Regions from separate parts of the Ruegeria sp. AE4 genome, predicted to be linked through region 2. Evidence: riboswitches for the same ligand, from Rfam matches in the RefSeq annotation. Region 2 holds a riboswitch; each other region holds the start of a gene.
The links. Region 2 has a riboswitch for cobalamin ahead of ACR0EK_RS05070 (ABC transporter substrate-binding protein). Riboswitches for the same ligand answer to the same signal wherever they lie in the genome.
Positions count from the first base shown of each region.

Region 1: linked by a shared signal. The riboswitch ahead of ACR0EK_RS17940 (hypothetical protein) and the one ahead of ACR0EK_RS05070 (ABC transporter substrate-binding protein) in region 2 are both predicted to bind cobalamin.
Region 3: linked by a shared signal. The riboswitch ahead of ACR0EK_RS17105 (DUF1636 family protein) and the one ahead of ACR0EK_RS05070 (ABC transporter substrate-binding protein) in region 2 are both predicted to bind cobalamin.
Region 4: linked by a shared signal. The riboswitch ahead of ACR0EK_RS19335 (DUF4198 domain-containing protein) and the one ahead of ACR0EK_RS05070 (ABC transporter substrate-binding protein) in region 2 are both predicted to bind cobalamin.

Region 1 covers NZ_JBQFZK010000020.1:6,377-13,564, forward strand. The annotation lists gene ACR0EK_RS17915 (class I SAM-dependent methyltransferase) at 1-280, shown strand, start outside; gene recR (recombination mediator RecR) at 340-933, opposite strand; gene ACR0EK_RS17925 (YbaB/EbfC family nucleoid-associated protein) at 995-1,348, opposite strand; gene ACR0EK_RS17930 (DNA polymerase III subunit gamma/tau) at 1,538-3,301, opposite strand; gene ACR0EK_RS17935 (protein-tyrosine phosphatase family protein) at 3,474-3,986, shown strand; gene ACR0EK_RS17940 (hypothetical protein) at 3,978-4,385, opposite strand; cobalamin riboswitch at 4,476-4,694, opposite strand; gene ACR0EK_RS17945 (alpha/beta hydrolase family protein) at 4,827-5,684, shown strand; gene rsgA (ribosome small subunit-dependent GTPase A) at 5,720-6,748, opposite strand; RNA gene ffs (signal recognition particle sRNA small type) at 6,907-7,005, opposite strand; gene ACR0EK_RS17960 (bifunctional 2',3'-cyclic-nucleotide 2'-phosphodiesterase/3'-nucleotidase) at 7,045-7,188, opposite strand, start outside.
Region 2 covers NZ_JBQFZK010000002.1:167,740-174,927, forward strand. The annotation lists gene ACR0EK_RS05055 (GlxA family transcriptional regulator) at 1-166, shown strand, start outside; partial or broken gene ACR0EK_RS05060 (ABC transporter ATP-binding protein) at 1,058-1,567, opposite strand; gene ACR0EK_RS05065 (FecCD family ABC transporter permease) at 1,564-2,595, opposite strand; gene ACR0EK_RS05070 (ABC transporter substrate-binding protein) at 2,610-3,614, opposite strand; cobalamin riboswitch at 3,768-3,960, opposite strand; tRNA gene ACR0EK_RS05075 (tRNA-Gln) at 4,122-4,196, opposite strand; gene ACR0EK_RS05080 (NADPH:quinone reductase) at 4,287-5,276, opposite strand; gene ACR0EK_RS05085 (SH3 domain-containing protein) at 5,388-5,849, opposite strand; gene ACR0EK_RS05090 (2-hydroxyacid dehydrogenase) at 6,048-7,034, shown strand; gene ACR0EK_RS05095 (GFA family protein) at 7,055-7,188, shown strand, end outside.
Region 3 covers NZ_JBQFZK010000017.1:62,131-69,318, forward strand. The annotation lists gene ACR0EK_RS17090 (cobalamin biosynthesis protein CobG) at 1-819, opposite strand, end outside; gene cobN (cobaltochelatase subunit CobN) at 816-4,109, opposite strand; gene cobW (cobalamin biosynthesis protein CobW) at 4,113-5,168, opposite strand; gene ACR0EK_RS17105 (DUF1636 family protein) at 5,173-5,547, opposite strand; cobalamin riboswitch at 5,642-5,846, opposite strand; gene ACR0EK_RS17110 (NAD(P)-dependent oxidoreductase) at 5,949-6,944, shown strand.
Region 4 covers NZ_JBQFZK010000026.1:11,844-19,031, reverse strand. The annotation lists gene cbiQ (cobalt ECF transporter T component CbiQ) at 1-582, opposite strand, end outside; gene ACR0EK_RS19345 (cobalt ABC transporter permease) at 582-1,145, opposite strand; gene cbiM (cobalt transporter CbiM) at 1,142-1,753, opposite strand; gene ACR0EK_RS19335 (DUF4198 domain-containing protein) at 1,760-2,545, opposite strand; cobalamin riboswitch at 2,678-2,876, opposite strand; gene ACR0EK_RS19330 (ROK family transcriptional regulator) at 2,998-4,203, opposite strand; gene ACR0EK_RS19325 (substrate-binding domain-containing protein) at 4,378-5,397, shown strand; gene ACR0EK_RS19320 (ABC transporter permease) at 5,505-6,578, shown strand; gene ACR0EK_RS19315 (ATP-binding cassette domain-containing protein) at 6,578-7,188, shown strand, end outside.

The DNA of each region.
Region 1 (7,188 bases), on a different contig from region 2:
CGATTACGTTGTCGATGTGTTGAAAAAAGCAGGATTCAGAAATGTGACAGGAGAAGTTTCGGCGATCACACTAAAACATCAAGGACCGCTCAAAAAAGTTGCTGACTTGGCTTCCAACATAGGACCAGCAGCGCGAATTCTAAAAAAGTATTGTGGAACGGATGCGGATGTCGCGGCAATACAAGAAGCCGTTATGGAAAAATTCAGGGTATTCGAGAAGCCGGAGGGCGTGGGTATTCCCGCAAAGTTAAACTTTTTTGAAGCAGTTAACCCTGGATAAGCTTACAAAAGACAGCCAGGAGACAGACACGTACAGCTGGTGTAACACCCCACGTCAGTCTACAATTCCTTACGCGCCCTGAGCGCCGCCGTGATCGTCCCGTCGTCCAGATAATCCAACTCTCCACCGATGGGCACGCCTTGCGCCAGTGAGGTCAGGCGCACCTGGCCTTCCAGCTGATCGGCGATGTAATGGGCGGTGGTCTGGCCGTCGACAGTGGCGTTCAGGGCAAGGATCACTTCGGTGATCCCTTCGGCCAGGACCCGATCCCTGAGGCGGGGAATGCGCAGCTCGTCCGGGCCGATACCGTCCAGTGCAGACAGTGTGCCACCCAGCACGTGATAGCGGCCTTTGAAGACCCCTGACCGTTCCATCGCCCAAAGGTCGGCGACGTCCTCGACCACGCAGAGTTCGCCGGTCGCTCGGGCCTCGCTATTGCATATGTCACAGATATCCGTGGTGCCCACATTGCCGCAATTCAGGCATTCGCGGGCGGTGACGGCCACTTGCTGCATGGCGTCTGACAGGGGCGTCAGCAGCAGAGCGCGTTTGCGGATCAGGTGCAGCACCGCGCGGCGGGCCGAGCGCGGGCCCAACCCCGGCAGTTTGGCCATCAGGTCGATCAGATTGTCGATTTCGCTGTTCGTGCCCATGGCCTGTCCTGCTTTGCGCCGGAGGGAGCCTCCGGCGGGAGTATTTGGGAAAAGATGAAGCTCAGAACGGTAGCTTGATGTCTTTGGGCAAGCCCATGCTTTCGGTCAGCTTGCCCATCTCTTCCTGTGAACGTTCGGCGGCTTTGGCCTGAGCGTCCTTGATGGCGGCCAGGATCAGGTCTTCGACCACTTCCTTGTCGTCGCCGTTGAAGATCGACGGGTCGATGTCCAGCCCCTTGAGTTCACCCTTGGCTGTGGCCGTTGCCTTGACCAGCCCTGCACCGGATTCGCCGACAACCATCATGTTGTTCAGTTCTTCCTGCATTTCGGTCATCTTGGTTTGCAGGTCTTGTGCGGATTTCATCATCTTGGCCATGTCGCCCAGACCGCCAAGCCCGCCGAGTCCTTTCAGCATCAGTCGTCTCCTGTGTTTCTGTTTGGTTCTAAATACGGACCGCAGGCAGGCGGCACAAGAGGTCTCCCGCCTGTCCAGATCAGAGCGTCGCGGACTGATCATTTATCCGCCCGCATTCCCTCCCTCAGTTGCATGGTGGAGGGGCGTGAGTATGCCGGTTTCTTGAGGCGTGGACCCGCGGGCTTAGGCCTAATCCTCTTCGAACGGGTCCCATTCCTCTTCGACTTCGGGAAGGGCCTCGGTCACAACCTTGGCGGCGCGCTGCTCCGGTGTTTCGATCCGAATGATCTTTGCCTTGGGGAATTGCGTCAGCACGGCCTGAACCAGCGGGTGTTCTTCGGCCTCGGCTTTCAGGGCCAGTTCGGCCCGGTCCCGCACTTCCGCGATGGTCGCGGCATCCCCGTCCGAGACAATGGAGACGGCCCACCGATTGCCGGTCCAGCGTTGCAGGGCAGAGCCCAATCGCGACGCCAGATCCGACGGTGCCTGAGGTGTCTGGGTGAATTCGATCCGGCCAGGCTGGTACGACACAAGGCGCACGCCGCTTTCCACCTCGACAAGCAGTTTCACATCGCGGTTTGTGCGGATCAGTTCCACCACATGCCCGAAGGTTGGATAGCGGGCCAGGGCCGTCTGTGCATCCTGCGCCAGCGCGGCAACCGGTGCGCCACCCGCGCCGCGCGGGGGCGATGTATAGGCAGGCGGCGGGGTCGCGTTGGATTGCGTTGCCACAGTGGCCTGCCGGGACAGTGACATGCCCCCGCCCGGCCCGCCGGGAGGCGAAGGTGGGACGTCTTGCAGCCGTTTGATCAGCTCTTCGGGGCTGGGCAAATCGGCGACATGCGTCAGTCGGATAACAGCCATTTCGGCGGCCATCATCGCGTTGGGCGCGGCAGAGACTTCCTCCAGCGCCTTCAGCAGCATTTGCCACATCCGGGTCAGAACCCGCATCGGCAAGGCCTCGGCCATGTGCTGGCCCCGTGTGCGTTCGTCGGGGGAAACTGTCGGGTCTTCGGCCGCGTCAGGTGTGATCTTTACGACAGACACCCAATGCGTGATTTCGGCCAGATCGCGCAGCACGGCCAGAGGATCTGCACCTTCCGCATATTGACCGCTCAGTTCAGTGAGCGCCCCTGCCGCGTCACCACGCAGGATCATGTCCATCAGGTCCAGAACCCGTCCACGATCGGCCAGACCCAGCATCGCACGGACCTGATCCGCCGTCGTCTCACCGGCTCCGTGCGAGATTGCCTGATCCAGCAGTGAGGTCGCGTCGCGGGCCGATCCTTCTGCGGCGCGGGTGATCAACGCCAGCGCATCGTCGGCGATCTGCGCGCTCTCCGCCCCGGCGATCTTGCGCAGCAGGCCGATCATGTCTTCGGGCTCGATCCGGCGCAGGTCAAAGCGCTGACACCGCGACAGAACCGTGACCGGCACTTTGCGAATCTCGGTGGTCGCGAAGATGAATTTCACATGTGCGGGCGGTTCCTCGAGCGTCTTGAGCAGCGCGTTGAATGCGCTGGTCGAGAGCATGTGAACCTCGTCGATGATGTAGATCTTGTAGCGTGCACTGGCGGCGCGATAGCGGACACTGTCGATGATCTCGCGGATATCGTTGACGCCGGTACGGCTGGCCGCATCCATTTCCATCACATCGACATGGCGACCTTCCATGATTGCGACGCAATGCTCGCACTGACCGCAAGGCTCGGTTGTCGGTCCTCCGGTTCCATCCGGTCCGATGCAGTTCATGCCTTTGGCGATGATCCGCGCCGTGGTGGTTTTTCCCGTTCCGCGAATGCCGGTCATGATAAAGGCCTGCGCAATCCGGTCGGCCTCGAAGGCGTTTTTTAGGGTGCGCACCATAGCATCTTGACCCACCAGGTCGGCAAAGGTTTCCGGGCGGTATTTGCGGGCGAGAACCTGATAGGCGGGGCTTGGCGTGTCTGTCATGTCTTCTCGCTCGGATTCGGTGCTTCGGCACAGCGTAGTGGCGGCGGCACTCCGCGTCCACTGTGGGGCGCGATGATTTTTTGTTTCAGAAACGGGCTGGTTTCCAACTAAACTGGTCCAGCGGATTTAATGACTCATTTCTTAAAGAGTACCTTGGGGGAGGACGCACTTCATGTCGCAGCTGGTCATTTTTGCTCTGCAGGTCGGAGGCGGAACGCTTGCCCTTACTTCAATGCCCGGGCGAGGCGGGGATTACGTCGGCGATCTGGATATGATTGCGGCGTGGAAACCGGGCCTTGTGATTTCAATGACGACGGCTGTTGAAATGCTTCAGGATGGCGCGCAGCACTTTGGCAGCGACATCCAAAGCCGTGCCAGCCGGTGGGTTCACCTGCCGATCGAAGATTTTGGAGCACCGACGCAGGCGGTTCAGAAGGCCTGGCCAGAGGTCAGCGCCACGGCCCGACATGCGCTGTCGGGCGGTGGCCGGGTTCTTGTGCATTGCCGTGGGGGGTGCGGCAGATCCGGGATGATTGTTCTGCGACTGATGGTTGAATGCGGTGAACGCGCCAGCGACGCACTGGACCGCCTGCGGGCCGTGCGCCCCTGCGCTGTCGAAACCGATGCGCAGCTGGCCTGGGCGTCCCGGATCACCCCGGCACAGGTGGAAGTGGGATCAAGCTGACAGCTGATGGGTTGCGTAGCCGGTTTTCCGGGGCCGGATCGTTGAAACCTCGATCATGGCGCAAGGCGGGTTCGCGACAATGCCCGAGGGCAGCGTGCTGAATGTAGGTCCGAAGATCAAATCGGCATAGGCATCAAGGTCCCGAATTGCCGTATCAGGGTGCGCCCCGCAGAAAACGCGAACACTGTCGGATCGCGCTCGGATCGTTGCCATGCACCCTTCCGCGCAATGTGACAGCGCGCTGTTGCCTTCAAATTCGAAATCCTCGCTGGTGGCCGAAACCGCCTGCGCCATGGCTTCGGAAATCGAGCGGGCCAGTCGCGCCAAAGCCGGGCAGGTTTTCCCAGTCCGCTGGCACACAGTAGCGCTGTATTCGTGTGACTTTGTCTTCCAGATCATCCTGCGCCCTCCGCGCGTGGTGGGCTGGATATTGGGGCAGGTGGGACAGCATCTCGCTGTCAGGACCTGCCCGGACACCCCGCCCGAGTTTCGGTTTCAGTTCCGATGGCAGGTCTCCTGACTTGCGGGTCATTGCTCTGCCGACCTTCCCAGCCCGTGGGCCAGTGGTATTTCGGCATTGCTTACCGCTTACAGTTGCGGGGGCAGTCGCGGACTTGGTTGATATCTGTGTGACCAGACAAACCGCACCGTGTTCCCTTTTCATCCCGACCTCTTGTGGGGGCCGGAAACCATCACACAACCGCTAGCGCCTGATCGCGTTCCGAGTCAAGCCGATCTTTAGGCCGGACGTTTGGTCATGCTGGATGCGGTTTACGTTCCGGCTTAGTTTCGTCGGCATCGAAGGCAGGCAAACCATTGTTTCAGCGAAAGCCGGGGATCATGTTGGATACGGAACAGACGGTGTTGATCGAAGATTTCCGCTTTCCGTCAGGGTCCGTGACCTTGTCGGCGCGGCTGTACCGGCCAGTGGGTGAGCCGGAAACCGTTGTCGTACTTAACAGTGCCACGGGTGTGCCGCGTGACTATTATCAACATTTTGCGCGATGGCTGGCTACCAAGCGGGGGATAGCTTGCCTGACCTATGACTATCGGGACTACGGGCTTTCTTTGGTCGGCCGCCTGAAAGACGCAACTGCAACAATGGCGGATTGGGCGTTGATCGACATGCCAGCGGCACGGGCCGAAATGCGCAGGCGGTTTCCAAAGGCGCAGCAGTGGACCATCGGCCATTCCGTCGGTGCGATGCTGGGGCCGGTGCAGCCGGATATCGACCAGATCGACCGAATGATCGGTGTGTGTTCGGGACTGGTGACTTTGAAAGATCACCCATGGCCCTATCGGGGGTTGGCAGGGCTGTTCTGGTATGGCCATGCACCGCTGATGGTGCGGGCACTTGGCTATCTACCCGGCAAAGCAATCGGGTTTGGTTCGGACCTGCCCGCCTCGGTCTACTGGCAATGGCGCAAATGGTGTACAGCCCCTCTTAGCTACGTTCCCGAGATCGGGCAGAATTTGCCTGATGCGCATTGGGGCAGTTCTGGAACACCAGTGGATCTGTTCACGTTCGAAGATGACCAGATGGCTCCGCCCGAGGCGGTTTGGCGCCTTGCTGATTTGTATGGCCCCGAGGCCAGACGCCACCTTCTGAAGCCGGCTGAATTCGGACTGCCGGAAATAGGCCATATCGGAGCATTTGCCCGTCGCAATGCAGCGGTCTGGCCGCGCCTGATCGCCTGATCAGACGCGACGCAGGTTTTCCTAACACCTTGCAGTTATGGCCGTTTGCGAAGCTTCTTGTCCTGCATGACACCGCGCACCATCTTGCCGAACGCCTTGTCCCGCGCCCGCGATTGGGCAACGGTTTCCGAGTTTCGCTGATCTTCACGCCGCAGCTTGCGCCAACGGTCCAGCCGGGTCGGGTCAAGTGCGCCTTCGCCGATTGCGTTCTGCACGGCACAGCCGGGCTCGGTCTCGTGCTGACAATCCGAAAAGCGACAGCTTTGGCCAAGCTCCGTGATGTCCGAGAACACGTTGTCGATCCCGTCCTGAGCGTCCAGCAAACGCAGTGCGCGCATTCCCGGCGTATCGATCAGCCAGCCACCGTTACCCATCCGGTGCAACGCGCGCACCGTTGTCGTGTGTCTGCCCCGTGCGTCGTCTTCGCGAATTTCAGACGTGGCGAGGTTTTGATCCGTCATGGCGTTGCTGAGCGTCGTTTTACCTACGCCCGACGACCCGACCAGCGCGCCGGTCTGGCCTTTGGGGCACCATGCCAGAACCTTTTCGACATCTGCCGGGTCCAGCGCATTGACCGCCAGCACCGACAGAAAAGGGTCCAGAGATTGCACTTGTCCCGAGAAACTGCCGGGGTCATCCGACTGGTCAGCTTTCGTCAGGACAACGACCGGATAACATCCGGCCTGATGCGCCAGCGCCAGATAACGTTCCAGCCGGGGAAGGTTGAAGTCCGCATTGCACGAGCTGACGATGAACAACACATCGACATTGGCTGCTATCAGTTGTGTTGCGGCACCTGTACCGGCAGCCCTGCGTTGCAGCAGGCTGCGCCGGTCCAGAATGTGACGCACGCGGTTTTCGGCGTCGGCAAGGACCCAATCCCCAACGGCATATGAACCGGTCGGATTATCCGGTGTCAGCAAAGGGATATCACCATCCGGGCTCAGCCCGATCAGACGGTCCCGATGTACCGATGCGATACGAAAGGGCGTGTCAGAAGGAAAAACCGCATGCTGCGCGGCAAAGTAAGAGGACCATCCCAGGTCCGAAAGCGTATAAGACATTTATCTGCCTGTTTTCAGAAACAGCAATGCCAACGGATGGCAAGCGCGCATCCGCAGGTCGTGTGTTCAGGCAGTCCGGTGATTCCGGTGAATCAGAACCAGTCTGCCCGAAGGGTTTTCACTACAGTCATAAAGCCCTCCTGTGGCTGTGGTTCACGAAGTGAGAGGTTGGACATCGACCCAAGCGGGGCTCGTTGTGGCTGCTTCCTTCCGGACCTGACCAGGTTGGCGAGGCGCTCGCCCGCGCCAACCTCTCGAGTCCGGATATAGGGAAGGCATCGGGAAAAGACAACCCGTCAGAGCGTCAGGCGGATTCGTTCAAATCCCCTGCCATCCGAGCCCAGCAGCACGGGATCGAACCTGCGTAACTCATCCAGATATTTCAGGGCGCCCGGACCTGTTCGAAGAATTGTCGTCACGCCCCGCCGCGGCATCAGCGA
Region 2 (7,188 bases):
TATGGAAATGCGGCTGGAACGGGCCCGGAAGCTGCTTTTGCAAACCGAGGCGTCGGTTACCGAAGTCGCCGTGGCCTGCGGCTTCGAAAATCCGGGTCATTTCTCTAGGGTATACAGGTCCAGTTTCGGCATCACGCCGCACGCGCAACGCAACAAGATCAACTGAAAAAGATGGGTTGCTGGTTCGCGCTTACCGGCGGGGGTGCCGCGATCTGTTGGCCTCGAACTGGCCTGATCTGGCACCCCCTGATCCTGCCGGGATACCCCCTCGTTAAAAACTGGACTAGTCAACAGACCGGCAGGATTACCCACCAATAAATCTCGATATAGGCATAAGTATATCAAGAACTTGTCATCCAGAGATTTGTTGTGCCCTGTTTCGTTAATCTACCGTTAATTTAAGGCTCAGATTGAGGCTTTGATTGTGGGTAATCTGCAATATCGACATGCGGTCGCCGCAATCTGTTCAACCTGATGGCGTGTCGTGATTTGTGTCAGGCCTCAGAGGTTTCCAAAAGGAATCTGTTTCACGGTTCAAAACAAGTAGTGAACATATCATTGAGGTTTGGTCGACCCACGCTCGGACAACGCGCCTGCTGATCATCTTTGAAGGCAAAAATACGAACGAATCCAATCCAGGTCAGAATCAAGACAGCATTCGACGGGCAACTTGACGGGTTGTGAGGAAACCCAAGTCAAGATTGCGCGCCGTTGGAATATGGCTTTGAGGCCGTAGATTGTACGTATCTGACATGCTGCGCTGACGACACTGATATCCTGTACGACCAGAAGCGATCGGAATCCGTCAGTCCAGATGATAGGACAGAAATCGTTCTGTCCCGCCGGCACTATACCCCCACTGTGCTTTAACACCGAAAACTTCTGAAACGGTTTCCAAAGACAGGGCATGTTCGGGCGGGCCAAGAGAGACCAGCCGCCCTTTTGACAAAACAGCCACCCGGTCACAGGCCATCGCCTGATTCAGATCGTGCAGCGCCATCACTGTCGTCACTTTTAGAATTCGAACACAGTTCAGGATCGACAGTTGGTGATGAATGTCCAGATGGTTGGTCGGTTCGTCCAAAAGCAAGAGTCCCGGTTGCTGAGCCAAAGCGCGTGCGATGTGCAGTCGCTGGCGCTCTCCTCCCGACAATGTCGCCCATTCTCTGTGTGCCATATCGGCCATTTCCACGGTTTGCAGGGCTTTGTCGACTTGCCAGGTGTCCTCGGCGCGCCACGGCCGTAAGGCCGACAGCCAGGGCGTGCGGCCCAGTTCGACCACGGATCGTGCAGTCACGCGTTCGGCCGTATCAGCCTGTTGTTCAACGATGGCAATCCGTTGGGCAATTTGTCTGCGCGACAAATGCGAAACGGGATGACCCGCTATGACGACTTTTCCTGAAACCGGACGTACCAACCCCGCCAGCAGGCGCATCAGCGTTGATTTTCCCGAACCGTTAGGTCCGACCAAAGCAAGTGTTTCGCCGGGCTCCACGACAAAGGATACGTCTGACAGCAAAGTCTTGCCGCGAACGGAATATGTCAGGTTTTGCGCCTCGATCTTCATCGGGCGCTCCTCTGGCCGCGCACCAAAATTACGGCAAAGGCAGGCGCACCGATCAGAGCGGTGACCACCCCAATCGGCAGAACCTGACCCGGGATGATGATGCGCGACACGATATCTGCGCCGATCAGGAAGACCGCTCCGATCAAGGCGGAGGTTGGGATAAGCCTGCGATGCCCCGGTCCCACAAGGAACCGGGCAGCATGAGGGATGACCAGCCCGACAAAGCCAATGGATCCGACGATAGAAACCATGACAGCTGTCGTGAGCGCGGTCGCAAAGATCAGGGTTGCCTGCACCCGACGTACCGATATGCCCAGCGAGGCCGCTGAATCAGAGCCGAAAATAAAGGCGTCCAGTGCTCTGGCGTGAAAGCGGCAAATGAGCCAACCGACAAGGGCCACCGGAATGGCCAGATACACATCCGGCCAGCGCACGCCGCTGAGGTTTCCCATCAGCCAGAACATGATCCCGCGCGCCTGATCGGCATTGGCGGATTTGGCGATGATGAAGGCCGTCAGCGCATTGAACAACTGAGACCCGGCAATTCCCGCCAGGACGATCTGTGCCGTCGCAACCCGTCCGCCCCCTGCGCCAGCGGCTCGGGCCAGCAACGCGACAAAACCAAAAGCCAAAAGCGCGCCATTGAACGCGCCAAAAGACAGCGACAAAGCCCCCCCACCCAAACCAGCGATGGTTACAGCCACGGCACCCGTCGAGGCCCCGGCAGAAATGCCCAAAATGTAAGGGTCGGCCAACGGGTTTCGCAGCAAAGCCTGCAACACGACCCCTGCGACAGCCAGACCGGCACCGCAGGACGCAGCGACCAGAGCGCGAGGAATCCGGTAGCTCCAGATAATACCCTGATCAATTGGGTCGACAGGAAAGTCCGCTCCGGCCAGCTTGTTGGCCAGAACGGAGAGAACCAAATCGGGCGACAGAGAGGTTTCCCCGATCATCGCGCCCGCAAGAACCGCCGCAATCAACAATGGCACGGTAAGGCACGCAGCCTTGAAACCCTGCCGTAAGATTGCGGCGACCTCGTTCACAGGTTGTTTCCGATGGTATCCAGCTTCTCGGCCAGATCCTCCAGCGCCGGGATTGCGCGGATGGTGGCGTCCATGGCCTGCGCATCCATAATGACGATCCGGTCATTCTTGACCGCATCCATCTGGCTGGTCACCGGATCAGTGCGCAGGAACTCCAGCTTTTTCAGGTAGTCGTCCGCAGCAAAGCGACGGCGGTCCATCTTGGCGATAACAATCACCGTCGGATTGGCCTTGGCAATGGTTTCCCAGCCCACTGTTGGCCATTCTTCATCCGTCTCGACGACGTTGCGGATACCCAATTTACTCATCATGTATCCCGGTGCGCCTTTCTGTCCGGCCACAAACGGGTCGCTTTCCATTTCAGGAGAGGAAAACCAGAATACGGCTGACACATCGTCCAGCTTCACGGTTTGCGCCTTGGCGACGGCTGCGGCTTCGCGGGCCTTGTACTCGGCAACCAGGTCCGTGCCGCGTTCGGATACATCAAAGGCTGCCGCCAGTTCTTCGATACCCTGATACAGCGTATCGGTCGAGAACGCTTGCAGGCGGGTGCCATCGCCGCCGACTGTATTGTCTTTGCCGATGCAATCTGCAGGCATTACGTACGTTGGAATGCCCAGTTCGTGAAATTGCTCACGCGTGGCGACGATGCCCTCGGGTCCGACATGCCACTCATATTGCGCTGCGACCAGTCCCGGCCGCTTGGCAACAACGCTTTCAAAGCTGGGATCATTGTCTGCCAGACGCTCTACCTTGGCATTCACCTCGGCATATTCAGGCAGCACCTCGTTGAACCAGACCGAGGTTCCAAGAACCTGCTCGCCCAGACCCAGCGCATAAAGCACCTCGGTCGCGGCTTGGCCGACCGTGACTGACGACGTCACTGGCGCGTCAAACGTGACCGAGTGACCGCAGTTTTCGATAGTTAGGGGAAAGTTTCCTTCGGAGGCAGCGCTGGTAGCCAGCAAGGAAAGGCCAATCAGGCCAGTGCGTAGAAACATGACAATCGATCTCCATGTGTCAATGACCAGAGAACGGGTGAATGGGCATTTACCGAAGCAACAGACGCTTTACTGCCTGCCGTGAGCGCAGGGTAGAAAATAGACCGCCCGGCGCGTTTCTTCGGCAACCTCCCCGGACAACCCCGCCCGGTGTGTTTCGGTTTCATACCGGCAGGTCTCCTGACTGACGGGTCTTTGTCTGTCCTGTCTTCCCAGACCAAAATGGCCCAGTGACGGAAATGGACAGCGCTCGCCGCCTACAGTTGCGGGGGCAGTTCCGGTTGGCACCAAAAGGCACCTCGGATTCCCTCTTAGCCACATCGGGACCGGTAAAACGCGGGTACCTTAACACTTACCCTGCGGCAAGAAAAAACTCCGGGGTCTTTCCTATTTTCTCGCAAGAGCATGCACCTGCGCGTCTCAACATGGCGCTGATATCAGAAAAGCCGCTGAGAACGCGCCAAAATCCGGACCTAGATTCATAGTGTGTGATATTAGGGAAAATCATGGCTGGGGTGGTAGGATTCGAACCTACGATACACGGTACCAAAAACCGCTGCCTTACCACTTGGCTACACCCCAACGGTGAGCGGCTATCTACGATTGTTGATGGCAGGGTTCAAGAGCGTTTTGCAAAAAAAACGAGCGCCGTAAAATTTTTTTGAGGGCCTCTCATTTGGTGTCGATCAACACCGCTCCGGAACGGTTGCCTTCCTGTACCATCGCATGGGCGGCAGCGCATTCTTCCAGTGTAAAGACCTTATGTACGGGGCAGATCAATGCGCCATCAGCCAGTGCCTTGTGGAGTGTCTTTATTGCGGCGGCGCGCAAGTCTACGGGCAGCAGGTAGATCAGGACCGCCTCGAGTGTCACTGCCTTGAACATCATGGGTCCAAAGGGAAAGACGGGTGTCATATTCCGGGCAGATCCATATGCGTTGATACGGCCGTTTTCGGCGATGACGGCAATGTTGGTGTCAAGGTTCTGTCCAAATTCGACATCGACGATTCGACCAATTGCACGTCCATCATTTGCGTCGAGAATCTGATCCGAAAGGTGTTCACCGGAGTAGTCGAGAACGACATCTGCACCAGCTGCCTTGACCCGGTCAAAGCTGCGGGTGCTGGCCGTTGCGATCACTTTGGCTCCGGCCCATTTGGCAAGCTGGACAGCCAGATACCCGACAGTACCCGCCCCACCATGGATCAAAATGGTTTGCCCGCGCGGCGTGCCGCCCGAGAACACTGCGTGGCTTGCGGTAAGGCCCGGAATTCCAAGAATCGCTCCGGTTTCAAGTGACACCGTCTCGGGCAGTTCTACAGCCTGAGATTCAGGCAGGGTGATGTGGCTGGCAGCTGTACCGAACGCGCGTTGCCATTGCCCGTTCCAAATCCACACGCGCTGACCAATCCGCGTCGCGGGTACGCCATCGCCAACCGCTGTGATGACTCCAGCCCCGTCGCTGTGCGGAACGATCAGCGGAAACGGAGGTTCTGTGACACCCGGTCGGGTTCCCGCGCGGGCCTTGACGTCCGAGGGATTTACGCCGGAATAAGACAACTCGACCGTGACTTCACCCGGTCCAGGCGGAACTGGGGGAATATCCTGTATGCGCAAGACATCGACAGCGTCTCCGAAGGCTGAATAGGTGACTGCGCGCATAGGGTCCTCCGTTTAGGTCGAGTTAAGCGGCGATTGGGCCGGTAACTCAAACAGCTTGTCGCGCTTTTTCGGGGCGATGCGCAACCGCGGATACCGGAAATTGTCTTTCGCCTATTCCCGAATTTCGGAAGAATCGACGCCCCAAAGGTTCGATTTCAGTGTCCAGCCACGGTATCCGCCGGCGGTGATCCTGCACCAGTCCAGCGAACAGGCTCCAAGGCGCGCCACCACTCCGGTCTCGAAATGGGCATTCACGGGCGAGGTCGGGTCGGGGCGGGCATAAACAGGCAGCATCTCGGATTCGATCAGCACCGTTCGGACGCCAGACAACAAGGCATAGTGAACCCAGCCACCCGCGCCGTCGCGGTCTTGGACCTTGCGCCAGTTGCCGTATTCGGCAGTGACCTGCAGCGGCATGCCACGCCTTTTGAATACCCAATCGATTCGGTGGGTTAGGGATGGTCCGCGTCGCACGTTCCCTTCGGCTGCCTTCATCGACACATATCGGGGCAGGGGCAGGTTGGTGACCGATCCGCGTTTGACTTCGGCATGTGCGGCGCAGGCACCGAACATGACCAGAAATGCGGAAACTACCGCCAGAGATCGGCGTTTTACCGGTCGAATACCACTCACTGACTGCCCGCTCTTATGCCTGTTGATCCGGTTTTGAAAAAAGGTCGACTCAATGCCATTGGGGTTCTTGTGCCCCGCCTTATCCTGCGCCACGATGCCATGGCGCGCGTCCGTTTGCAAAGCAGTGGGAGAGCCGAGGTGCCAAGAGAACGTTTAAGTGTTGTCGTTACGCGACGGTTGCCTGAGGCAGTAGAAACCCGGTTAAGCGAATTGTTTGACGTGCGCCTGCGCGACGACGACACCCCAATGACGCGTGAAGAATTAGTAGCAGCGGTGCAGGATGCCGATGTTCTGGTGCCTACGGTGACCGATACCATTGATGGCGGGCTATTGGGTCAGGCAGGTGAAAAACTGCGGCTGATCGCCAATTACGGGGCCGGTGTCGACAATATCGATGTGGCGACGGCGCGGCAGCGCGGCATATTGGTGTCCAACACGCCCGGTGTGCTGACCGACGACACGGCAGATATGACCATGGCCCTGATTCTCGCTGTCACACGGCGCATTCCCGAAGGGTTGAGCGTCATGCAGCAAGGCGACTGGACCGGGTGGGCCCCCACCGCGTTTCTGGGTGGTCGCATTGGCGGGCGGCGTTTGGGTATTCTGGGCATGGGCCGGATCGGACAGGCTGTGGCCCGCCGCGCCAAGGCGTTTGGTATGCAGATCCATTATCACAACCGCCGCAGATTGCGCCCAGAGATTGAGCAAGAACTAGAGGCGACCTATTGGGAAAGCCTGGATCAGATGGTGGCGCGTATGGATGTGATATCTATCAACTGCCCATCGACACCGTCTACCTTCCACCTGATGAACGCGCGCCGCCTAAAGCTGATGAAACCCTCGGCAGTGATCGTGAATACTTCGCGGGGTGAGGTTATTGACGAGAACGCTTTGACCCGGATGATCCGCGCGGGGGAAATTGCGGGCGCGGGGCTGGATGTCTACGAACAGGGAACCGGTGTGAACCCGCGCTTGCGGCAGTTGCCGAACGTGGTTCTACTGCCGCATATGGGGTCGGCCACGCTGGAGGGCCGGGTTGAGATGGGTGAAAAAGTCATCATCAACATCAAAACCTTCGAAGATGGCCACCGCCCACCGGATCAGGTTGTGCCTGCGATGCTCTGACGCGTCGGAAAGGATCATGGATGGACGTGTTTGAAGGGGGATGCCGTTGTGGAAAACTGCGCGTCACGGCTTCGGGTTGTCCTCTTCGCGTCGGGATTTGCCATTGTCTGGACTGCCGCAAACACCACGGCGCGTTGTTTTATGCGGCGGCTAT
Region 3 (7,188 bases), on a different contig from region 2:
GGGTATCGCCGCCCCGCCTTCCAGCAGGATCAGCCGCCACGGTGTGACACGCAAGGCAGAAGCGCCGCTGGCTTCGATCAGTTCACAAAGCTTGTGCGCAGGCAGCGAGCCGAAAGCCGCGCCGTAGAGAGCACCCAGTTCACAGGGGCCGGGTTGCAGTTTTTCACCGAAAGGACCGGGGGCAAATCCCTGCCATTCCTGTGGCAACGCGTGGGTGACCCGCGCCATGCGACGTGTCTCGGCCGTGTAAGTCTCAGAAAACCACAGGGCCAATGCGATCACGTTGTCAATGGCGTTATCCTCGGTCACAGACCGCCCGGTTTTGCAGCCGTCGGCGCGCAGGATCGGACCGCCGGCACCCAGCTCCAGACGAATATCTGCAGAATCCGAGGCCAACAGGCGCTTCGGGCCTGTATCTATGGCAAAACCAAACTTAGCGGGCAGAGCAGGCAATTCGGCCAGTCGATCAATCAACTCCAGTGTCAGCCGCGCGGTCAAATCGCCCGCCTGATAGAGCGGAGTGACCAGAATATTGCGGCGTACTTCGATGCCGGGTTCCGTATCAAGCAAGTTCAGCGCTGCAAGTTCCACAAGCAACGGCTGGTGGTCGCGCTCATCCACGCCGCGCAGTTGCAGGTTGGCACGATTGGTCAGGTCAATGGTGCCGTTGCCGAACCGTTCAGCCAGTTCGCACAAACCAATAGCCTGCCTGGCACTCAGTCGCGCCAGACGCGGACGGACCCGCACGACCAGCCCGTCGCCTGACATCATCGGGCGATGTGCGCCAGGGCACCAGCCTTGAACGATAGGTGCACTCATCCCAAACCCTCCAAGTCGGCACGGATCGAATTCCGGCGTGTGTTCCAAAGCCCCGCTTCCAGCAATGCACGGAACCTGTCTTGCATGGCCTGATGGGCCTTCGGGTTGGCCTCTTGCAGAAAGGCATCAACGGCCTCATTGCCCAATGTGGCTTCGTGGTAGAGATCAAATAGATGCGGAGCGACGGTTCCGGACAGATGCGCAAAAGAGGCCATGTGATCCAGCGTCGCAGCAATCTCGGCGGCGCCGCGAAAACCATGGCGCTGCATCCCCGCGATCCAGCCAGGGTTGGCAGCACGGGCATGAACGACGCGGCTGATTTCTTCCGGCAGAGTCCGGGCGCGCGGATTATCGGGGTTGGTGTTGTCCAGATGGTAAAGCTGCGCGGATCCGCCGACGAATTTCTTGGCGGCGGCAAAACCGGCCTCATGCGTGGCATAATCGTTGGCCAGCAGCAGGTCAGTTTCCGTCAGATCCTGGAGGTGAACAAAACTGTCGGCATTGGCGACACGATCCGTGATTCCCTCTTTGTCTTGCGCAACGTGCTCACCTTCCAGCGCGTACGAGCTGGCCTCCAGCCATGCCTCCCCGGCTTGGGTGCGCGCTTCGTCCGTATAGGTCTCGGACAGATGGGTCATGTTCAGGCCGTAACTGCCGGGTGCCGGGCCAAACACCCGCGCAGCCGGGGCGTGACCGGCATAGGGGTTCCAGTCGGTCGCTTCATCACGCTCTGACAAAGCCCGGACCGCCTGACCATAAAGGGCTGACAACGTAGGGAACACATCGCGAAACAAGCCTGAAACCCGCAGGGTGACGTCCAGGCGCGGGCGGCTCAGGTCGGTGATGGGCAGCACTTCGATACCCGAAACCCGCTCGGACCCCTTGTCCCAAACCGGCTTTACACCCAGCAGGTGCAGGGCCATGGCGAATTCTTCGCCCGCCGTGCGCATGGTGGCCGATCCCCACAGATCGACAATCAGCCCTTTCGGGTAATCGCCTTCCTCCTGCAAGTGTCGCCGTACCAGTTCCTCGGCCAGTTTCACACCTTGCGCGTAGGCTGCGCGGGTGGGCACAGACCGAGGATCGGTGGTAAACAGGTTTCGCCCGGTCGGCAGCACGTCAGAGCGGCCCCGATAGGGCGAGCCGGACGGGCCAGCCTCGATCCGCTTGCCGGCCAGCGCATTGATCAGGGCCTTGCGTTCGGCATGGGCGGATGGGGCTGGGTCGAAACTGCCGGTCACATCCGGGACACGCCCATAGACGTGCAGCCCGTCGCCAAACTGACTTTCCTTGATATCGCAGACAAAGCGGTCGATGCGGGTGATTGCTTCGGCGGTGCTGGTGGCCTGGTTCAGGCCCAGATCGTGCTCCAGCCCAATGGCTTGCGCCTCATCCCGGATATCTTCCTGCAACCGGTCACGGCGTCTGGGGTCAAGGCCGTCCGCGTTTGAGAACTCGTCCAGCAGGGCTTCCAGTCGCACCATCCGGTCAGGCGTTCCGCTTTCTTTCATGGGGGGCGGGATGTGGCCCAGGGTCACCGCGCCGATCCGGCGCTTGGCCTGCGCGGCCTCACCTGGGTCGTTGACGATGAACGGGTAGATCACCGGCAGGTCACGGATCAGCGCCTCGGGCCAGCAGTCTGCTGATAGGGCGACCGATTTGCCGGGCAGCCATTCCAGTGTGCCATGCGCACCGATATGGATCAGCGCGTCCGCGCCAAGACCTTTGCGCAGCCACAAATAGAAGGCGACATAGCTATGGCGCGGGGTACGCGAAAGGTCGTGATAGTCGTCATCACGCAGTTCGGGTGTTCCGCGCTCTGGTTGCAGTGCGACCAGCGCCTTGCCGCGTCGCAAAGCCGTGAAGTGAAACGCACCCTGAGTGAAAGTTGGGTCTTGCTCAGGATTGCCCCATACGGTGTGCAGATCGGTGCGCAGGGTTTGGGGCAATTCAGCGAGTGCGCTCAGATAATCCTCAAGCGGCCACGATATCCGGGCGTCCAAGAGTGCGTCGGCAACCGGATCGCCAGCCGCGATGTCGTAGCCTTCACCGCAAAGATCAGACAGCATCGCCTCAGCCGAGGCCAGCGCGTCGAGACCAACCGCATGGGCCATTTGCCAGTCTTTGCCGGGATATGTGGACAGTACCAACGCGGGGATCTGGTCTGCCTTGGGTTTGTCATTCAGGGCAAGCCAGCCCGATACCCGATCGATGATCGCCTCGATCCGGTCCGACTCGGCCCGATGCGCAAAACGCGAGTATTCCAAATGCGGATCGCGCTTGCCCGGTTCTTTGAAAGAGACAACGCCTGCCGATATTCGCCCGTCCACTTCGGGCAATACCACATGCATGGCGAGGTCGGCGGGTGACAGGCCGCGTTCGGCCTCCGCCCAGGCCTTGCGTCGCGAGGTGGCGAGAGCGACCTGAAACACCGGCACATCCGCTGCGTCCAGAGGCGACGTGCCGGACGCGCCCTTGCCCGAGAATGAAGTGGCGTTGATGATCGCCGACGGTCGCAAGGCGACGACCTGTTCCCTGAGCCAGTCGGCAGCGGCTGGGGTCTTGAGCGACGGGGCAAACAGACCCACCGCCTGAAGCCCGCGGGCGCGCAGGCTGCGGATCAGGGCCGCGACCGGGGCGGTGTCTGCGGATGTCAGATACGCGCGATAAAAGGTGACAAGGATGCGTTTCGTATCGCTCTGGAATGCGGAACCCACCGGGACGACACCCTGATCTGGACACCACGCACCGCATTCGGGCAGGGTTTTCGCGCCCATCACTGGCCCGGCATAAAGCCCTGCTGCCAAGGCCATCTGGGCCAATGCGGCCTGCGCGGCGACTTCGCCGCCGGTGTCACACAGATGTGCCAGCCGCCTCAGGGTCGAGAGGGGCAGGGTCGAATACTCATCCAACCGAGTGTCTTCACGCCCATCCGCCGGTAAAACGGCTAACGCGATGCCTTTGGCTTGCGCCAGTGCCAGAACCTGTTGCAGCCCGTAAGACCAATAGGGCACGCCACCTATCAGACGGATCAGGATGCCCTTTGCGCCCTCAAGTGTCTGTTCGACATAGGTATCGACGGACAGAGGGTGCTTCAGCGCCGCAAGATTGGCCAGCCGCATCGTGGGCATCCGCCCCTCAGGCCCGCCGCCGCGATGCCAGCCCGCCGCGAAAGCGCCCAGGTCACTGTCGGAAAAGGACAGCACAACCAGATCACCCGGGCTTTGGCCCAGATCGGTTGGGGTCTCGGTTTCCTCGAGCCCGTGGCTTTCGCGAAAGACGACGTGCATGACTTACTCGGCAACCTCGGTCACACCCACGAGGATATCACGGATTTCGGCTTCTTTGATGTCGTCATGCTCGGCAATCACGACCAGGCGCGAGCGGCGCTCTTCACCGGGCTCCCACGGGCGGTCGTATTGGTGACGAACCCGCGCGCCGACAGCCTGAACCAGCAGGCGCATCGGTTTGCCAGCGACGGCGGCATAGCCTTTGACGCGCAGGATATTCAGCTCAGTCGCAAGACGTTCGATTCTGGCTACCAGTTCCGCAGGGTCGGTCTGTTCCGGCAACTCGACGATGATGCTCTCGAAATCGTCATGCTCATGATCGTGATGGCCATCGTGATGTGACGGGCGCGCGTCCATGTCATCTTCGGCGGCAGCCTCAAGGCCAAGCACGACACGTACGTCGACGACACCCTCTGCAACCTCGACGACGGGAAGCGGGCGCGGCGCCTCGGTGGCGATGATCTGTTTGGCTTTCGCGACACCTTCGGGACCTGCCAGATCGGGCTTGGTCAGCAGGATGATATCCGCGCACGAGATTTGATCTTCGAACACCTCGGACAAGGGTGTTTCGTGATCGATCGAGTCATCAGCCAGCCGTTGGGCATCCACCGCTTCAACGTTCGGAGCAAAGCGACCGGCGGCCACAGCCTCGGCATCGGCCAGCGCAATCACGCCATCAACGGTGATTTTCGAACGGATATCAGGCCAATCAAATGCTTTCAGCAGCGGTTTGGGCAGTGCAAGGCCGGATGTTTCGATCAGGATGTGATCCGGGCGCGGTTCCAGCGCCATCAGCGCCTCGATGGTCGGGATGAAATCGTCGGCCACGGTGCAGCAGATGCAGCCGTTTGCCAGTTCCATGATGTTTTCCGCAGGGCATTCCGGAATCGCGCAGGACTTCAGGATGTCGCCATCAACACCCACATCGCCAAACTCGTTAACAACAATCGCAAGGCGCTTGCCCTGCGGGTTCTGCATCAGATGGCGCACCAGCGTGGTTTTGCCCGAGCCCAGAAAGCCGGTGATCACAGTGACGGGGAGTTTTTCAAGGTTCGACATGATCTCAGGCTCCAATCGGGGGAATGCGCGAGGCGCAGTTTTTGCGGAAATGTTCAGGGCGGTCGCGCCATTTCACCAGACCATCGCCTGTGGCCAGATACTTAGTCGCGCCATCGATGATGACATCGACGTGATCGATTTCGTTCAGATTCTCGTAAACAAAGGTCCAGCGATCCGGCCCGCCCCGAAGCACGATGGAACAACCCTGATCGCAGTTCGAAAGGCATTCGACCGGTTTCAGAATGATGCCATCCGGCAAGGCAGCCTGTTCCAGGGCCTTGTGCAACAATGTGCCGGGTCGCTCAGCGTCATCCTCGACGGGCAGACCCCGGCGGCAAGTCGTGCAGACCAGTAGCTCTACCGGTGCGTTCTCGGTCATGTCTCTCATCCCCCCAAATCCTCTTCGCGGGGGACGGGGTTTCATGCGGGCACCACGTCTGCACATGGACCCGACACCGGAACACCCCGCCCGGTTTCAACTTCGGGTGTTGGCAGGTCTCCCGGCTTACGGATGCCAGAGCGGTCGCTCTGTCGGATGTCCCGCCTTCCCGGCACAGGCCAGTGGCATTGGGCATCCTCTCCGGTCACGGTCGCGGGGGCGGCTGCGCTTGGCGGATGAACCGTTGACGCATTCCCTTTTCATCGGCTGTCGCCGACACCAACGAAAGGGACATGCGGCACCGCTGACCCGCTTGTCAAGCGGTTCGCGCGCAACAAATAAGCCAAGGAGAAAAAAGCGACCTGTAGGCGTCGTTCGGCGGCATGAAGAATGTGTTCGGTATGTGGTCGCATGACGGGAAAACGACGAACTTGGAGATGCGTCATATGAAAGTGGGATTTATCGGTCTGGGTAACGTAGGCGGAAAGCTTTCGGGATCCCTTTTGCGCAACGGCATTGATCTGACTGTGCATGACCTGAACGCGGATCTGGTGGCCGAGTTTGTCGCCAAAGGTGCAAAGGCGGCTGAGGGGCCCGCCCAGTTGATGCGCGATTGCGATGCGGTGATCACCTGTCTGCCGTCTCCGGCAGCATCAGACGCAGTCATGCAGGAGATGTTGCCCGAAGTGGGCCCCGGCAAGATCTGGATGGAGATGTCGACCACGGACGAGGCCGAAGTCAAACGCCTGGGAGCCGTAGTCATATCGCGCGGCGGTGCGGCCGTCGATTGCCCGGTTTCTGGCGGGTGCCACCGTGCCGCGACAGGCAATATCTCGATCTTTGCGGGCTGTGACCGGGAAACGTTTGAACGAATTCTGCCGTTCCTGACGACAATGGGTCGTCGGGTTTTGCACACCGGCGAACTGGGCTCGGCCTCGGTGCTGAAAGTGATGACCAATTATCTTGCCACCGCCAACCTGATCACCTGCGCCGAAGCACTGGTTACGGCAAAGGCTGCGGGGATGGATCTGAACACGACCTATGAGGCGATCAAAATCTCGTCCGGCACGTCCTTCGTGCACGAAACCGAAAGTCAGGTCATCTTGAACGGGTCGCGCGATATTTCCTTCACCATGGATCTGGTGAAGAAGGATATCGGTCTGTTTCAGGAGGTCGCCGACCGCGCCGGGGTGCCGCTGGAAATAAACCCGGTGATGATCAACATCTTTAACGATGGTATCGCACGCTATGGCGAACGCGAGCTTTCACCAAATATTATCAAGCGGCTGGAAGAGGCAACCGGCCTGGATATCACCGCCCCGGGCTTCCCTGCCGAAATGACGGATGATGAGCCGGAGGAGCCGGGATACGAGGTTGTGCCACAAGGGCGCGCCTGAACGTAAGGCACATACCAGACAAAATCGCGCCCCGTGAATGAGCAGGGGTAGGCAGGTGTTCCGAAAAACACGCCATATCTGGCCCGCAATTCGACAGAATCGCGGGCCTTGAACGTCTTGAAATACCGAGCGTCGCACGCGTGCACTGCGGGGTTAAGTCAGCGATTAGGATGTAGTTGGAGGCGAGTACCGGAATCGAGACTTCTTAGTAAAATACAATAAAAACAACGTGTTGAATTTTCTG
Region 4 (7,188 bases), on a different contig from region 2:
GCGATAGGTGTGCCAGTTTGTTGCCGGGCGAAATCCGCGTACCTTCATGGCCGCGCGCAGGCGCAGGTATTCTTCCCGCAGAACCTCGATATAGCGGATGGTGAACATCAGAAGGTGAACCAGCTTTTCGGGGCAGCGCAGGCGGTGCAGGGCGTGGCCAAGAGTGACCGGCTCCATCGTGCCGACCAGCACCATAAGGGACAGGATGACCGCGTTGGCCGTCAGAGCGATCTCGACCGCTTTCCAGAAACCCTGCCAGCTTGCGGGAAACCCCCAGAGCGTGAACATCGGGTCGCCGGGCATGGAGAATGGCAACAGCACCAGCATGAAAAGGATGAACCCATCCATCATGGCCATGCGTTTCAACGTTTTCCGCCAGGGCAGACGCGACGCGGCAAGAAGCGAAAGGGACACCACCAAAGCCGCGCACAGCGCCGTCAGCGAGGACACCGCGACAGTCACCACCGCGAAGACAACCGCCATGACGATCCGCATCCTTGGATCAAGCGGGTTGATCGCGCCGCGCCGCTGCGCGCCCGCTTTGACCAGCGTGCTTTCCTGTTGCCCCAGAACGTGCGCCATCAGGCCGCCAGCTTGCGGCGTGCCGCAAAGTAAAAGCCCAGACCAAACAGACCGACGATATATCCGATCCCACCCAGAACAGTTTGCAGGTCATTTTGTTCGCGGTAGGCGGCGATTTCCCGACGCAGCGGGCGCAGCTCATCCCGCACGGCCCTGGCAATGACCTGTTGTTGTTCATCGCTGAGCACCGCCGCTGTCTGGGCAGGTGCGTTTGTCGGCGCGGTGTCGGGTTCCGCTTCAACGCCCATGATCCGGGCGACATCCGCAGCGGGCATGGTGACCTCGGCCACATGCCCGGCACCAAGGTTTGCAGAGAAAGTATGGGCCACCGGCGCGTTTGGTGTGTAGATAAAGAACCCGTCTGCATCTGTTACGATACGGCCCAGCTCGGCTCCGTCCGGGCCGTTGACGATGACCTCGGTATCGCTTGCCATGTCGCCGTTGGAAAAGCCGATTTCGCCTTCGATGGCGTCACCGGATTCAAACACTCCGGCTATGACCTTATGCGCCAAGGCAGGTACGGGTGCGCAGCACAGCGCCAGAATGATCGCCAGGTACCTCACGCGGCCGCTCCTTTGACAAACAGCTCGGGCTTGACCTTGCGCGCCAGCAAAACCGCGAACCCGGTCAGGATCGCCTCGATCGCCATGACAGGAATATGTGCAAAGAAAACAAGCTTGGCCGCTGGCAGGAATGCATCCCCGGACAGGGCCAGTGAAAACGCAACCATGCCGGTTGTGGCGGCTATGGCAAAGGCACCGCCGACCCCGCCCCATATCGCACCTTGCAGAGGTGAGCCATGGGCGATCAGGCGGCCAAAGATCAGCCCGGCCAAAACCGCGGGCAACGCGATGTTCAGGGTGTTGATCCCCAATACCGTCAACCCGCCAAAACCAAAGAAGACGGCTTGCAGCAAAAGCCCGACGAACAGGGCCGGGAATGCGGCCCAGCCCAACAAAAGCCCGGCCATTCCGTTGAGGATCAGATGCACTGACGAAGGGCCAATCGGCACATGGATCAGCGATGCCACGAAAAAGCTGGCAGACAGCACCCCCGCTGTTGGAATGCGATCAAGATCCAGCGACCTGAGGCCCATGGCAATTCCACCCGCAGCAGCGACGGCTCCGCCGATCACGACAGGGTTGGACAAGGCTCCGTCAACGATGTGCATCTACGGTTACTCCAAATCCCAGGCGCGGATCCAGATCACCGCGTCCTGGCTGAGTTCTTTGCCGTTGTGTTCGGTCACGGGACCGGCGCCGAGTGCGGCAAATCCCCAATATCCGGCTTTTGGAACGCCAAACGTGAAATACCCGTTATCATCCGAAGTTGCGACCAATGCACCACCCGGCATCGGCGAGACCGACGGGGCGGAAGCGGCCGCGCTTTCCATGTTCGGTTCTGCGGCCATGTACTCGATCTCGATCTCGGCACCCGCAACCGGTTGGCCTTCGGCCATAACCCGACCTGTAAACGTCGAACCCGCGATGATGTTGGTTGGTTTGTTGAGCGGGATGATCTCAACCGGCAGGCCCACCGGGTTCATCCAGTCGGTCGGCAGTTCATTGCGGTTCAGGAATGCCTTGGCGATCTGCTGGATATAGATATCCTCGGATTCCTCATAATAGGGCTGGGGAACAGTCACCAACACATAGTCGCCCGACCGTTTGACGGGAACATAACCCTTGAATGCCGCGCCTTCGTTTTCGCCGCCGGTGAAACGTACGGGTTCCAGGGTATCCAGCAGATCGGTTTTCTGACCGTTGTGGATCACGTAGAATTCCTGCGGCTTGTCCAGATCCATGACATGCCCGTTCGAGAACGGATGCCAAAAGATCAGCTTGACCGGAACATTCCCCGGTGCGTCGATCATGGTGTCAGCGGTGTATTCCAGCAGGAAATGCGCATTTGCCATCGCTGGAAGCGCCATCGCCACAGCGGCTGCGGAAAGCAGCTTGGTCATCAATAGTCGTCCTTGTCCCATCGCACCAACCCCGGTACGAGATGCGTTTTGACTGCGGGGACGTCCAAGCTAAGCTGCTTTTTCAAGCATCCTGCTCCGACGCACATCCCGTCGCCGATTAGGAGTGCCCTTGTCAAAGGCACATGTCCGGCAGGTATCCTGACTTGCGGGTCAAAGCGTTGGGCTGGCCTTCCCGGATTAACACCAGTGGCACTTCAGCCCTGCTCGCCGCTTACAGTTGCGGGTGCAGTTGCGGAATTGGGCCAAAGCCCGCACCGCATTCCCTATTGATTCCAGAGCACGCCCCGGAACCGGACATGCCGAGCGGCTTGCCAGACTTCTTCGGCATCCGTCAACGATCAATTGCGCTGGCTGTCAAAAAGTTTAGCGGGCGATGCCCTTTTTCCGACGGATCCGCTTTGGATGCAGGTCAGGGTTTTTAGGGAATGAACCTACCCTTCGAGCAGGTATCTTTCCGACAATGGCAAACTGGCCGCCCCCAATGAGCGGGCATCCGGGCCTGCCGTCCCCACCTGCACCAAGGGCCGTTCAAGCCCGGTCAGGTTCATGTCTGATAGCTTGACCTCGACCAATTCCACCAGCCGCGCCTTGATGCCTGTGGGCATCCAGCCATCAATCTTGACAGATTCGAAGTCGATCAGGCTGCAAGACGAGACGATGGCATGTGCGATCCCGTGCGCCGCCTGTTTCAACCAGTTCTCAAGGTGGGTTTCCGGTATGTCCCAATGCTGTGTCGTTTCCCAGATTGAGCCGGCTGTTTCGGCATTCCCACCAACTGCGCGCTCCAGCACATAAAGACTGGCGACATCTATCAACGGTTTCACTCCGCCTGCGTCGTCCGGCACAGGCAATGGACCAAGCGCACCGGCATTTCCCCGCCCCGAAAAGATGGAGCCGTTCAGAACCACCCCGCCCCCAATGAAGAAGCCCACATAAAAATACAGGAAATCTCGTGGGCCTTCCGCCGGGCCAAAGACCAGCTCGGCACCGCAGGCGGCCGTTGCGTCGTTCTGTAGGAATACCGGCAAGTCATAGCTTGAGGCCAGTGCGCCTTTCAGGTCCGCGTCACGCCACGGATCCATTTTCTCCTGCGGAACCTGCAATGTCTGCGCCCAGTCCCAAAGGTAGAACGGCATCGCAATCCCAAGACCCGCGATCCGGCTGCGCGCCTCGGGCGACAGCGACGTCATCACTTTGTCGAGGCTTTCCTTGGAAAAGCTCAGTGTCGCCTCGGGCGTCGGAAAATCATAAGTCCGCCGCTCACGGTGCCTGACATTGCCAAGGAAATCCGTCAGCACCAGCTCGGTACTGCGCCGCCCGACTTTGAGCCCAAAGAAATACGCGCCATCCGGATTCAGGCGCATGGGAACCGAGGGCTGCCCGACTTTTCCCCGGATCGGTTCGCCCCGCAGAAGCAGCCCATCGGTTTCCAACTGGCGCATGATGACCGAAACCGTCTGTGCCGACAGCCCGGTCATCCGCGCGATCTCAGATTTTGCAAGGGCCTGATGGCGCCGGACCAGTGACAGGACAAGCCGTTCATTTCGGGCCCGCATTCCGCTTTGGTTGGTGCCGCGCATGTCTGGCTCGCGTACGCCAGCGGTATTGTCCAAAGAGTTGTTTGCAGACACGGCCATCCCCTTCGTGACGACAATGTTGAAACCCTTCCTTTCTGTCAATAATAAATAAGAGTGATTTATTTATTGACTCGAAATTCGAATCTTGTGATGGTTTTCACGTTCGATCGGGCCGGATTTCGCCCGATCAGACGTATGCCCTGACGGGCATTGGGAAAACTGGGAGGACTACCGATGAAACTTGCGAAACTTGCAGGCGCTACGGCGCTGGCGGTTACGGCCATGGCAAGCAGTGCAATGGCCGAAGGTGAAACCGTTTGCCTGATCACCAAGACGGATACCAACCCTTTCTTTGTCAAAATGAGAGAGGGCGCGACAGCCAAAGCCGAAGAGCTTGGCATGACGCTGAAGGCCTTTGCCGGCAAAGTCGACGGCGACCACGAAACTCAGGTTCAGGCCATCGAAACCTGCATACTGGATGGCGCAAAGGGTATCCTGCTGACCGCGTCAGATACGTCGTCTATCGTTCCGGCGGTGCAGCAGGCCCGCGATGCCGGGCTGCTGGTGATTGCGCTGGACACCCCGCTTGAGCCTATCGACTCGGCCGACGCGACCTTTGCCACCGACAATTTCCTTGCGGGGCTTCTGATCGGACAATGGGCAAAAGCCACTCTGGGAGATGCGGCAAACGACGCCAAAATCGCCACGTTGGACCTTGCGGTCAGCCAGCCCACTGTGGATGTGCTTCGCAATCAGGGGTTCCTGCAGGGGTTCGGTGTTGATCTGGCCGATCCGAACGTGATTGGCGATGAAGACGACCCGCGTCTTGTTGGCAGCGATGTCACCGCTGGCAACGAAGAAGGCGGCCGCCGCGCGATGGAGAACCTGCTGGCCAAAGACCCGATGATCAATGTGGTGCATACCATCAACGAACCGGCGGCAGCGGGCGCTTACGAGGCGCTCAAGGCTATCGGGCGCGAAAATGACGTGCTGATCGTTTCCGTCGATGGCGGCTGCCCCGGCGTGCAGAACGTGGCGGACGGGGTCATCGGCGCAACATCCCAGCAATACCCGCTGCTGATGGCATCGCTGGGCGTTGAGGCTGTCAAGAAATGGGCGGACGAAGGGACGAAACCCGAGAACACACCCGGTAAGGACTTTTTTGACACTGGCGTGGCGCTTGTGACGGATAAGGCCGCCGACGGCGTCGAGTCCATCTCGGTTCAGGAAGGCATGGACCTCTGCTGGGGTTAAGCTGAACGTGTGGAAGGCCGCTGCGCGGCCTTCCACTTATCAAAACCACCCACACGCCCGAAACCTTGCTAAAGTCGTCATAAACCTGACGCTTTGGGGGAAGTTCCATGTCCGATTCTTCACGACAAGCCGACGATTTCGAAACCGCCGCAAAGGGCAGCCCAGAGCAAGTTGCCGAATTTGACGATCACCAACGCGGATTTGTCGGAACGGTTCAGCATTTTCTGCATGTGAACCCGTCGCTGGTCCCGCTGATCGTCCTTGTCGCTGCAATCGTCATCTTTGGTGTCTTGCTGGGCCCCAAGTTCTTTTCGCCCTTTGCGCTGACATTGATCCTGCAACAGGTTCAGATCGTCGGGATCGTGGCCGCGGCGCAGAGCCTTGTGATCCTGACCGCAGGCATCGACCTGAGTGTTGGGGCCATCATGGTGATGTCGTCGGTTGTGATGGGGCAATTCACTTTCCGTTATGGAATGCCGCCTTCGGTTGCGATTGTGTGCGGCCTTGCTGTTGGCTCGGCAATCGGGGCCTTGAACGGGTTTCTGGTCAGTCGCATCAAGCTGCCGCCTTTCATCGTCACCCTTGGCATGTGGCAGATCGTTCTTGCGGCGAATTTTCTTTATTCACAAAACGAAACGATCCGGTCGCAGGAGATCGAGGAACACGCCGCCATCCTGCAACTGTTTGGTGCCAAGTTTAACCTGGGCGGGGCGGTGTTTACCGTTGGTGTTGTCTTCATGCTGGCGCTGATCCTCGTCCTTGCATACGCGTTGCGGCACACGGCCTGGGGCAGGCATGTCTATGCCGTCGGGGATGACCCCGAAGCGGCAGAACTGTCTGGTGTCAACGTGCACCGCACGCTGATATCCGTGTACATGCTGTCCGGGCTGATCTGCGCCTTTGCGGGCTGGGCCCTGATTGGCCGGATCGGGTCGGTTTCGCCAACCTCGGGCCAGCTGGCCAATATCGAAAGCATCACGGCGGTCGTGATCGGAGGGATATCGCTGTTTGGCGGTCGCGGGTCTATTCTGGGGTCCCTGTTCGGTGCCCTGATCGTGGGTGTCTTTACGCTTGGGCTGCGGTTGCTGGGCGCAGATGCACAATGGACGTTCCTGCTGATCGGCATCCTTATCATCGCAGCGGTCGCGGTCGACCAGTGGATCAGAAAGGTGGCAGCCTGATGGAACCCATTCTCAAAGGACGGAACCTTGTGAAACGCTATGGCAAGGTGACTGCGCTGGATCACTGCGATTTTGACCTGATGCCGGGTGAGATTCTGGCCGTGATCGGCGACAATGGCGCGGGCAAATCGACGCTGATCAAGGCGGTGTCGGGCGCGGTGGCGCCGGACGAAGGCGAGGTCTGGCTGGAAGGTCAGAAGGTGAATTTCCATTCCCCGATCGACGCGCGTGAAGCCGGTATTGAAACCGTGTACCAGACGCTTGCCATGTCCCCTGCCCTGTCGATTGCGGACAACATGTTCATGGGGCGGGAAATTCGGCGAAAGGGGCCATTGGGATCATGGCTTCGAATGCTGGACCGCCCGGCAATGGAAAAATTCGCCCGCGAAAAGCTGAGCGAATTGGGTCTGATGACGATCCAGAATATCAATCAGGCCGTCGAAACCCTGTCGGGTGGACAACGTCAGGGCGTTGCCGTGGCACGCGCGGCGGCGTTCGGGTCCAAGGTCATCATTCTGGACGAACCGACAGCAGCACTGGGCGTAAAGGAAAGCCGCAGGGTCCTTGAACTGATCCAGGATGTGAAATCACGCGGCATTCCGATCATCCT